Regions from separate parts of the Ochrobactrum quorumnocens genome, predicted to be linked through region 2. Evidence: riboswitches for the same ligand, from Rfam matches in the RefSeq annotation. Region 2 holds a riboswitch; the other holds the start of a gene.
What was found. A riboswitch is a leader RNA that binds a small molecule or an ion and turns the genes downstream of it on or off. The one in region 2 is predicted to bind S-adenosylmethionine.
Positions count from the first base shown of each region.

Region 1 (5,797 bases), on a different replicon from region 2:
CGTGAAGATGATCATCGCTCCGGTGATCTTCCTGACGGTAGCAACCGGCATTGCCGGTATGACCGACATGAAGAAAGTCGGGCGCGTGGCCGGTAAGGCCATGATCTACTTCCTGACGTTTTCCACACTGGCACTGATCATTGGTCTCATCGTTGCCAATGTTGTGCAGCCGGGCGCAGGTATGCATATTGATCCGGCCTCGCTTGATCCAAGCGCGGTCGCAAATTACGCCGAAAAGGCGCATGAACAGACGATCAGCGGCTTCCTGTCCAACATCATACCAACCACAATCGTTGGCGCATTCGCTTCAGGAGACATTCTTCAGGTTCTGTTTTTCTCGGTCCTGTTCGGCGTCTCTCTTGCCATGGTTGGCGATAAAGGCAAGCCAGTTACAGACTTCCTGCAGATGCTGACTGCACCCGTTTTCAAGTTGGTTTCGATCCTGATGAAAGCTGCGCCAATTGGTGCCTTCGGCGCAATGGCATTCACAATCGGCAAATATGGCATCGGGTCTATTGCCAATCTGGCAATGCTCATCGCTACATTCTACATCACGGCATTGTTGTTCGTACTCGTGGTGTTGGGTGCTGTTGCTCGCTATAACGGGTTCTCGATCATTGCGCTCATTCGCTACATCAAGGAAGAGCTCCTGCTGGTTCTTGGTACATCTTCTTCGGAAGCCGCGTTGCCGAGCCTCATGGACAAAATGGAAAAGGCAGGTTGCAAGCGCTCCGTCGTTGGCCTCGTTATTCCAACTGGCTACTCGTTCAACCTTGATGGCACGAATATCTACATGACGCTTGCAGCACTGTTCATCGCGCAGGCGACAGATATTCCACTCTCGCTAACCGACCAGATTCTGCTGCTTCTTGTGGCTATGTTGAGTTCTAAGGGTGCAGCGGGCATCACCGGTGCTGGCTTCATCACTCTTGCAGCCACGCTTTCTGTTGTTCCTGCGGTTCCAGTTGCCGGTATGGCGTTGATCCTGGGTATCGACCGCTTTATGTCGGAATGCCGTGCACTGACCAATCTTGTCGGCAATGCAGTTGCGACCATCGTGGTCGCGCGTTGGGAAAACGAACTGGATGTCGAGCGTCTTAATGCCGCGATGAATGGCAAACCGATAGTCATAGAACCGGAGCCAGTGGGCGAACTGGTTTTGCAACCTGCAGAGTAATATCTCAGGCAACAGAAACGGCCCGCTTTTGGCGGGCCGTTTTGTTTCATTTATTGTCTTCTGCGGCTTTGCCTTGCGTAATCAGGCGCGCACTGTGTTGGCCTGATATGAAGGTCCAGAGCCAACTCCATGCAACAGCGGCTCGGCTTCGCGTACCAATCAGGAAGAAGATATGGGCAATACCCCATACCCACCAAGCAATTGCACCGGTTAGTTTGATGCGTCCCATATCGACCACAGCCGCACCACGACCGATGGTCGCAAGATTTCCTTGGTGGCGATAGCGAAATGGCGCTGGAATTGCCTTTCCCGACGTGCGGCTGCGAATGACCTTCGCAACATAGGCTCCCTGCTGCTTGGCCGCCGGAGCAATACCCGGGACAGGTTTTCCGTCCGGACCTTCAACCCACGCCGTATCGCCAATCACGAAGATGTTTTCATGACCAGCTACGGTCAGGTCGGGTAGAACGCGAACGCGGCCAGCGCGGTCGCTTTCAGCGCCCAACCATACCGCTGCAGGTGATGCCGCAACACCAGCAGCCCAAATGGCTGTTTTGCAAGGGATGAACTCTTCACCAACGGTCACTCCGTCTTCGGTGATTTCCTTGACGGGCACGCCGAGACGGACTTCAACACCAATCTTCTGCAATGCGTTTTGCGCGTAAGTCGAAAGATCTTCGGGGAACGCCGCCAGAATACGTGGTCCCGCCTCAACAAGCAGAATGCGTGCTTGCCGCGTGTCGATATTGCGAAATTCCGGCCACATGGTTTGCTTGGCGAGCTCTGCAATAATGCCCGCCAATTCAACGCCGGTCGGTCCCCCACCAACCACCGAGAATGTTAGCAATGCCTGTTGCTTCGCAGGATCAGTCTCGCGCTCCGCACGCTCAAATGCGAGAAGTAAACGGCGGCGAATGGTCGTGGCGTCCTCCAGCGCTTTCAGACCCGGAGCAACTTTTTCCCAACGATCATTGCCAAAATAAGCGTGGCGCGCGCCCGTTGCGAGCACGAGTGTGTCGTAAGCAATTTCCTCACCGTTTTCGAGTTGCACTTTTTGTGCCGCAGTATCCACACCGACAACTGTGCCGAGTAAGGTTGTGACATCCTTGCGATCCCGAAAAAGGTGGCGGATTGGCCAGGCAATTTCAGACGTGGCGAGGATTGTTGTCGCAACCTGATAAAGCAGCGGCTGGAAAAGATGATGATTGCGTTGATCGACAAGCGTAATGCGAACATTCGCGCTTTTCAGATCATGGATAAATTGCAGGCCACCAAAGCCTGCACCAACGACGAGGATATGGGGGGTATCCGGTCCGCTCATTGAGATTTTACACCTGCATTTGGCGTGAAGCCTGTTCACGCTCGTCAAAAGATAGTCGTGCTTTGCAAACTAACGCTATCAGGTGGATGGTAAAGAGACTAACGGCAAAGTGAAACTAATTCTTGACGAAATAACTCAAGCTTATTGCCGGGAAAAGTGTTTTCAAGTTTCGCATGCGCTGCCATCCAGATAGGAACGGCAGAGGCAAGCACTGATTGTCCTTCAGATGTTAGAACAAGAAGCCGCTCGCGACGATCTTTCGGATTAACGACAACTTCGACCCAGCCATTTCGCTGCAAGGGTTTTAGTGCTGCGGTGAGGGTGGTCTGATCCATGGCGAGAAGCTCAGCCACTGGTTTCATAGGAGGTGGGCTAGGGCGATTGAGTGACATGAGCAGCGAGAATTGCCCGTTATTCAAGCCCGATGGGCGCAGCTCCTCATCAAAAAAGCGCGCAAGTGCGCGTGCTGCACGCTGTACATGCAGACATAAACAAGTGTCACGCACAAGAAGCGTGGTTTCAAACGGGACGTCGCGAACTTCTGGCATTGCCTAGTAATGTTGATATCAATCTATTTCGTCAAGCCAGTTAGTTAGCCTCATCATTAAAGGACCGTCTTAAAAATCATCGCCGTGATGCATATGACGAAGATAGGCGAAAGCTGTTCCTGCCAGAATCGGCAGAATGACAAGCGCCATCCAGAAAATAATATTGCTCATTTTTCCCTCCCTTTTCCGCCAGTTTAACATATCCGCCGGATAAAGGAAAAACGCGCGAAATGACGGCTGGTTCCCAGAACGTATCGATTGTGATGCTTTCCACTCGGAGCTCATCATTTGCATTGAAAAGACAGTTCTTTTCGTCTTTGGCTCTTTAAGGGCGATCTGACCGCCTTCATTACGTGAGTGAACAGAATAAAATTCCGCAGTGTTGGAGTGGCGAGTGTTTAAACACTCTTGTCAGCGCGCATCAGTTTGAGTAGAAGTAGCGTCACATCAAGAGTTGGGGCGACGCCCAACGCCAACCTGCCTTTCCGGGCAAGGTGGTACTTCCTTAAAAAAGGAAGGATGTGGCCAACCGGCAAGTATACGGATAAAGCCACGCGCGTCTGCTCTGATATAAAGAAGGACCGACGCGACATGCCTATTAAAATTCCTGACGATCTGCCCGCAACCAGTGTTCTCGAAGCCGAGGGCGTTATGGTCATGCGTGAGGCGGATGCTATCCGTCAGGATATCAGGCCGTTGAAAATTGGCCTTCTTAATCTGATGCCGAATAAAGCGACGACAGAAACGCAGATTGCGCGGCTGCTGGGGGCTACCCCGCTACAACTCGAACTAACGCTCGTGCGCATAACCAATCACGTTGCACGTCACACGTCAGCCGACCACATGCTTTCCTTCTACCGTCCATGGGAAGAGGTGCGTGATGAGCGCTTTGATGGCTTTGTCATTACGGGCGCGCCAGTTGAACGCATGCCATTTGAGGAAGTCACTTATTGGGATGAGATGCAGCGCGTTTTCGACTGGACGCAGACGCATGTTCATCGCACGCTGAATATCTGCTGGGCTGCGCAAGCTGCTGTGCATCATTTTCACGGCATGAGTAAATATGATCTGCCCGGTAAAGCCTCCGGTGTTTACAGCCAGCAGAATTTGGCACCGTCTTCGCCTTATTTGCGCGGTTTCTCAGATGACTTCGCAATCCCAGTCTCTCGGTGGACAGAAGTGCGCAAAGACGACATCCCGTCAGAAAGCAGCCTGAGGGTTCTGGTTGACAGTCCAGAAAGCGGCCTGTGCTTGCTGGAAGATCCGCAGCATCGCGCGCTACACATGTTCAACCATGTTGAATATGATACGACATCGCTTGCAGATGAGTATTTCCGGGATATCCAGCTTCAACCGGAAACACCACCGCCTGCCAATTATTTTCCAAATGATGATGTCAGCCGTAAGCCACAGAACTGCTGGCGTGGCCACGCGCATCTGCTTTTTGGCAACTGGATCAATGAGATGTACCAGTCAACGCCTTATGACCTCGAAAATATCGGCAAGTCCTAAACAAAAAAAGCTAATCCCCTCGCGGGGATTAGCTTTCTAAATATCAAGATTGACTGGCGAAGCGGTCAACCCATTTGTGCCATTGCTCTTCGCTGCCATGGAAGACGTTCAAATCGATCTTACCATTAACGCCCTGAGACAAGCCTGAGCCAGAATACTGCCAGAAGACCCAGCGACGGCCGGGGTAGACTTTTGATGGATGCTGGGCCACCGCACGCAGCCAGAACGGATAATCCGTGAATGCACCTTTGAGATTATCATCATAGAAATCTGGTGCCGTGTAGATAACCGGTCGCTTACCGTAATGGCGCTCAAGTGCATCCATAAAGACCTGCATCTTTTCGCGTACCTGTGCCGGAGATGGGCGGCGCTTGCAGGATGAATCACCATTCCATTCCACGTCGATAACAGGTGGCAATGCGTCAGGATCGACCGGCACGTTGCGGATAAACCAATCGGCCTGCTGGCTTGCGACGCGGCACCAATAGAAGAAGTGATAAGCGCCGCGCTTCAGGCCTGCTGCCTTTGCATCGCGCCAATTCTTGCGGAACATCGGATCGAGATGATCACCACCGTCCGTTGCTTTAATATATGCGAAGTTAGCACCATTCTGGCGCAACGTAGCCCAGTCAATATTACCTTGCCAGCGCGAGACGTCGACACCGTGTACGGCGTGCCTACGCGGCGATACGCTTCCGAAGTTGATTGGCTTTGCATCCCGGAAGCGCTGGCTATAGACGCGCGAACGTTGCTGAGGTGCAAGACGCACAGGCGGATAGGCGGCAACTTCTGGCTTGGGAACTGAAATAGGCGCCGCCACCCTTTGTTCAGGGCGCTGCGTCAAGGGAGCGGGAGGCTCGGTTTTAAACGGGCCTGCATCGGGAACGGGACCGGCCCAAGCAAGAACTTCTTCCTGCGGGGCGGCGGGCATCGATTGCGACGCCCTCGCTGTTTCTATCACAGGTGCAGATGGCCGGACCACGGAGCTGGTCAGCTCAGCAGATGGCTGCGGCATGAGACTGTCGATGCCGGAACTTGACGTGCAACCCGCCAGAGCGGTGCAGGCAAGGGCAATTGCTGACACAACTGAAAAACGCATGATACCCGTACACAAAACTCAGGCGCTCTACAGCCAGACCAAAAAAGGTTGCAGAAATGCCATCCACCAAAACTCGCAACGCTCCTCCCGAGCAAATTGCTAACCAAAGATTACCGCACAAAGCTGAATCCAAAGTTTAC
Region 1 covers NZ_CP022603.1:390,180-395,976, forward strand. The annotation lists gene CES85_RS01955 (dicarboxylate/amino acid:cation symporter) at 1-1,177, shown strand, start outside; gene CES85_RS01960 (NAD(P)/FAD-dependent oxidoreductase) at 1,224-2,498, opposite strand; gene CES85_RS01965 (MarR family winged helix-turn-helix transcriptional regulator) at 2,597-3,046, opposite strand; SAM-I-IV-variant riboswitch at 3,486-3,596, shown strand; gene CES85_RS01975 (homoserine O-succinyltransferase) at 3,638-4,558, shown strand; gene CES85_RS01980 (glycoside hydrolase family 25 protein) at 4,602-5,657, opposite strand.
Region 1: it holds a riboswitch for S-adenosylmethionine, as region 2 does, so the genes downstream of both, CES85_RS01975 (homoserine O-succinyltransferase) here and CES85_RS11005 (O-succinylhomoserine sulfhydrylase) in region 2, are expected to answer to the same signal.

Region 2 (5,797 bases):
TGATGGCGATGAAAACACGGTTGCGCGTGATCTGGAAGATGACGGCTGGGATGAGGCACGTTCGCTGGTCGGCACGATTGAAAGCTCTGAGCTGACCGATCCGCAAGTTGGCTCGGAACGTCTGCTTTATCGTCTGTTCCATGAACGCGGTGTGCGCATCTATGAAGCCGTTCGGGTTCTCGATGAATGCTCGTGCTCGCGCGAGAAGATTGAAGGTGTGTTTTCCAATCTCTCGGCTGAAGAAATTCAGGACAGCATCGAGGACGGAAAGATTTCAGTGACGTGCGAGTTTTGTTCGACACATTACGAGTTTGACCCAGCGCAGTTTGCGAAATAAGAACAAGAAAAAGGCGCTTCGTGAGAAGCGCCTTTTTCAATTCAGCGTGCGGCGTGTTTCGGGAATATCGAGCGAGAACGCCGGAATATCGACTTCAAAAGCTTTTCCATCAGATGCCTGCATCTGATAGCGCCCGACCATCACGCCGGATGTGGTGTTGAGTGGACAGCCTGAAGAATACTGGTAGGAGTCTCCGGGGTTGAGCGTCGGCTGATCTCCGATAACACCGTCTCCGCGTACTTCTTCTATGTGGCCGTTGCCATCAGTAATCTGCCAGTACCGCGAGCGCAACTGCACGGTGTCGGAAGAATTGTTGGCGATCGTGATCCGATAGCCCCAGACATAGCGATTTTCTTCAGGCTCTGACTGATCTTCAAGATAAAAGGGCTCGGCTGTTACTTCGATACCCCGCGTCACCGCTCTGTACATACGCACCCGCCTTTGAATCGCATCAAGTCTTCATCTTCAACCTATCGCCAAAGTTGCGCTGGAGGTCAACGATTTGAAGCGGACAATTGCGCTACAATTGCCGAAATGTTCCGGCAATTGCGTTGTTTATGCATCATTTTGCGATCAAAAGGCGCTAAATTAGTCGATTTTTATTAACGAGCGGCGACAAGCGCTTCCAACACGTCTTCAATCAGATCGTCCGTGTCCTCAAGACCCACCGAGATGCGCAGCATGCCATCTGAAATGCCAAGCTCGCTTCGGGCTTCGTCGGTGAGGCTCTGATGCGTAGTGGTCGCCGGATGGGTGATGATGCTCTTTGCATCGCCCAGATTGTTGGAGATGCTGAAGACCTGAAGCGCATTCTCAAACTTGAACGCCGCTTCTTTGCCGCCTTCCAGCTCCAAAGCAATCAGCGTCGAGCCACCAGTCATCTGCTTGGCGATGATGTCGGCCTGCGGGTGGTCGGCGCGGCCCGGATAGATAACTTGCTTGACGCCAGCCTGGCCTGCAAGCGCGTCTGCAACGGCTGCTGCCGATTGTGTCTGCTGACGCACGCGTACGCCGAGCGTTTCAAGACCTTTGAGCATGATCCATGCATTGAACGGGCTCATGCCGGGACCGGTATGACGGAAGTAAGGCTGCAAAACTTCTTCAGTCCATTCCTGATCGGAAAGGACGATGCCGCCGAGGCAACGACCCTGACCGTCGATGTGCTTGGTCGTCGAATAGACGACGATATGCGCGCCCAGTTCCAGTGGCTTCTGGAAGAGGGGGGTCGCAAAGACGTTATCCACGATCAGCTTGGCACCGATCTCATTGGCAATATCTGCGACAGCGGCAATGTCGATGACTTCCAGCGTCGGGTTCGACGGGCTTTCAAGCAGCATTACCTTGGTGTTGGGACGGACGGCGGCTTTCCAGTTCTCGATATTCGCGCCATCGATTACGGAAATTTCCACGCCATATCGTGGCAATAGCGTTTCGACGATATAACGCGACGAGCCGAAGACGGCGCGGGCGCAGATCAGGTGATCGCCAGCCTGTACCTGACAAAGAATGGATGCAGCAACTGCTGCCATGCCTGATGTCAGTGCGCGAGCATCTTCCGCGCCTTCAAGCGCGCACATCCGCTTTTCAAACATATCGGTGGTTGGATTGGCATAACGCGAATAGATGAACCCAGGGTCTTCACCCTTAAAGCGAGCCTCAGCGGCTTCCGCCGTTGGATAAAGAAAGCCCTGCGTTAGATAGAGGGCTTCTGACAACTCTGCGAAACCCGAACGCAGCGATCCTGCGTGAACGAGCTGAGTTGCCGGGCGGAACTTGCGGGTAGTCTCATTCGTCATTTTTCCAACCTGTCGAAAGCTGGTCGGCCGGGGCGCGGAATTGCCTCGGCGGCCAATAAAAAACCGGCCTTGCGAAAACGCAAAAGGCCGGTAACGAACCGCGGCCTCATTTAGCGAATTCTTTAACGTGGCTGCAAGCCGGCCGGCCAAATCACCACGGAACACTTTTTCCTTATGCCTCTTGGGCGGGGTCGTCAATGCCAGAAGGATCAGTTTTCAGGAAAACGCCTGTCTGCCAAAGCTCTGATGGCTGTGATTCCTGCGGAAAACCCGCGAGCTGTGGGGTTTCAGGGTTGGCATTGGGGTCGAGAGCGGTCAATGGTCATAGACCAAATTTAAGTAAGTCACGGAGTTCAGTGTTATGACGCAGAGGGATGCGGGAATTCTGGCAGATGCGGATATTGCTGCACTGTTTGAAAGCGGTTTGCTGGCATCTGCGCGTCCATTGGATGCCGATCAGATTCAGCCTGCTAGTCTTGATCTGCGGTTGGGTGCCAAAGCCTATCGTGTGCGCGCATCCTTCATGCCGGGTCCCGGAACCCCGGTTATCGACAAGCTGGAACGTCTCAAGCTGCACGAGATCGACTTGACTGCGGGTGCAGTGCTTGAAACGGGTTGTGTCTATATCGTGCCTTTGCTTGAAAGCCTGTCACTTTCGCCAGAGCTTTCAGCATCCGCCAATCCAAAAAGCTCGACCGGTCGTCTTGATATCTTCACCCGCGTCATCACCGATGGTGCGCAGGAATTCGACAAGGTTCCGGCTGGTTACAAAGGCCCGCTCTATCTTGAAGTCAGCCCACGCACATTCCCGATTGTGGCACGTACTGGTTCTCGCCTGTCGCAGATCCGTTTCCGCAAGGGCCGCGCGCAGTTGAGCGAAGCGGAACTGGCAATCCTTCATCAGAACGAGACGCTGGTTGCTTCTGAAATGCCGAATATTTCAGGCGGCGGCATCGCGCTTTCGGTTGATCTGTCAGGCAGCGAAGACAGATTAATTGGTTATCGCGGCAAGCATCACACGGCTGTCGTCGATGTCGATAAACGCGCCGCGCATGACGTGCTCGATTTCTGGGAGCCGATCTATGATCGCGGTTCACGAGAGCTCGTGCTCGATCCTGATGAGTTCTATATTTTGGTTTCGCGTGAAGCCGTGCATGTGCCGCCGCTTTTCGCAGCTGAAATGACGCCTTTCGACCCGCTGGTTGGTGAATTCCGTGTGCATTATGCGGGCTTCTTTGATCCAGGTTTCGGCCATAGCTCTGCTGGTGGCACTGGAAGCCGCGCGGTTCTGGAAGTGCGCAGTCATGAAGTCCCGTTCATTCTCGAACATGGCCAGATTGTCGGCCGTCTTGTTTATGAGCATATGTTGAATCGCCCGAAGGCGCTTTACGGTGTCGATCTCGGATCGAACTATCAGGCGCAGCAACTCAAGCTCTCCAAGCATTTCAGGTGATTGCGCTCTTCCCGATCCTACTTCTATAAATTGGAGCGAAGTGGAGGAGGCCGGAAGAGTGAAGCATGGTAAGGATGATGTACGGGAAAACACAGTAGATGTGCCACCGCGCCGTCTGTTGGTGGGTATCGTCGCGCTGCCGGGCTTTACACTGACAGCACTCAGCCTGTTTCTTGATCCGTTTCGACTGGCAGCCGATGACCGTGACAAGAGCCGTCAGATCAGATGCGGGTGGAAAATCTGCACCTTGTCTGGCGATCCGGTTACGTCCAGTTCCGGCATGGTCATTGAACCGACCGCGCCCATAGGTGAACTTGATGAATGTGATTATGTGGCGGTGGTTGGCGGTTTGCTTGCGCAATATCGCCCGCGCCAGCAAGCGTTGATTGATCTCATCAAACGAGCCGACAAACGCGGCAAGACGGTGGTGGGCCTTTGCACGGCAGCTTTCCTGCTTGCCGAAGGCGGTTTGCTCGATGACCGCAATTGCTGCGTCAGCTGGTTTCACCGCGACGACTTCGTCGATCTTTTCGACGGTCATACGGCTGATACAACCAGCCTTTTTCATCGCAGCGGCCGACACTACACCTGTGCAGGCGGACTGGGCGCTGCGTCGCTTTCGCTGTCGATCATTCAGAATGAAATCTCCGAGGAACTGGCGCGCAAAAGCGCATCCATTTTGATGATCCCTTATGAGCTGGTGCGATCTGAACAACCGGCGCTCAGCTTCAATGGCGTTCGCTCACCGATGATCCGCAAGGCGATCCGCATTTTCGAGGAAACGCTGGAAGAGCCAGTGCCGATGATTGATGTGGCGCGCAAGCTCGGTATTTCTGTCCGCCAGATGGAGCGAGGTTTCCGCATGGCTGTTGGGCGCACCGCTTTCGAGGTCCGTGAGGAGTTACGGGTCAAGAAGGCGCGCGAGCTGTTGTCTGAAACCGGGCTCTCGCTTCTGGAAGTGGCGGTCGCCAGCGGCTTTACCGACACCCGCAGCATGAACCGTTCGTTTATCAGACAGAAGCAAAAAGCCCCGCGCGAATATCGCAAACAGCACTGAGCTTGTGAGATAGCTTGCGAATCCCCCACTGACCTCCTATTTTCCGCGACGAAACTGCCAGTTTGGCAGAGGGGCTGAAACGCGTCGCATTTTATCGTATCCATACCGCGCGTTTAATGCCCTTTGTTTTTACACATGTCTTTAACGGAAAACCGGTTCCCGCTTTTCGGAGACATGCTTTTATGCAGGAGATTTGCATGTCTGATGGTGTAAACCGTTTTCTTGGCGATACGCCAGCGCGCGTGCTGATCAAGCTGGTACTGATCTCGCTTGTTGTGGGCGTGGTGATGAGCGCATTCCACTGGACGCCGTATGATATTCTCTATGGCATCCGCGATTTTGTGCTGCGTCTGTGGAATATGGGCTTCTCAGCAATTGCTGGTTTTGCCGATTATCTCATTCTTGGTGCGGCAGTCGTTATTCCTGCCTTTATTTTGCTCCGTATCCTGAGTTACCGGAAATAATCAGAGCATTTGAGCCAAGAGTGCGAAGCATTTTTGTGCCGAACAATGCTTCAATTTGAACCGCTCAGAAACCGGACAAATGCAGCAGAACGACACGTTTATTCTTTCCCGGCGGGGATTTTTGATCCTCGCCGGTGGTGCACTGGCTTTCGCCGCCTTGCCTGCGGGCTTTGCGGATGCCGCAGCAGACGTCGATCCAACGGACTTGTTCAATCAGATCCGCAAGGCCAACGGCCTGTCGTCGATGGCGACCGATAGCAAGCTCGAACAGGCCGCGCTTTATCAGGCACGGCGTATGGCAACCCATGGCAAGATTGGCCACTCGGTTGGCTGGGGTAATGGCTTCGTCTCGCGGCTTAAGCAGGCAGGCATTCGCGGTCCTGCTGCGGAAAACGTCGCTTCGGGCCAGCCCAATACCCAAGCGGTATTCGATGCCTGGATGAAATCGCCCGGCCATCGCAAAAACATGCTCGATCCCACATTCGGGCATTATGGCCTTGCCTGGGCAACACCTGAAAATAATCCGCGTCGCATTTATTGGGCGATGATGTTGGGGCTTTAAATTCTTTTGTCGACCAAGAGTCCGGAAGCCAGATGCTGAAACACATCTACAGCCTTTTTCAGCGCTGACGCTGGATTGTCGCTTGCGGCAACCCAAAGCGCTGCATTCAGTGCTGCTCCGCTTAACAG
Region 2 covers NZ_CP022604.1:335,078-340,874, forward strand. The annotation lists gene CES85_RS10995 (Hsp33 family molecular chaperone) at 1-337, shown strand, start outside; gene apaG (Co2+/Mg2+ efflux protein ApaG) at 374-766, opposite strand; gene CES85_RS11005 (O-succinylhomoserine sulfhydrylase) at 940-2,133, opposite strand; SAM riboswitch at 2,222-2,301, opposite strand; gene CES85_RS11010 (2'-deoxycytidine 5'-triphosphate deaminase) at 2,495-3,586, shown strand; gene CES85_RS11015 (GlxA family transcriptional regulator) at 3,627-4,643, shown strand; gene CES85_RS11020 (DUF6460 domain-containing protein) at 4,841-5,107, shown strand; gene CES85_RS11025 (CAP domain-containing protein) at 5,187-5,669, shown strand; gene CES85_RS11030 (TetR/AcrR family transcriptional regulator) at 5,666-5,797, opposite strand, start outside.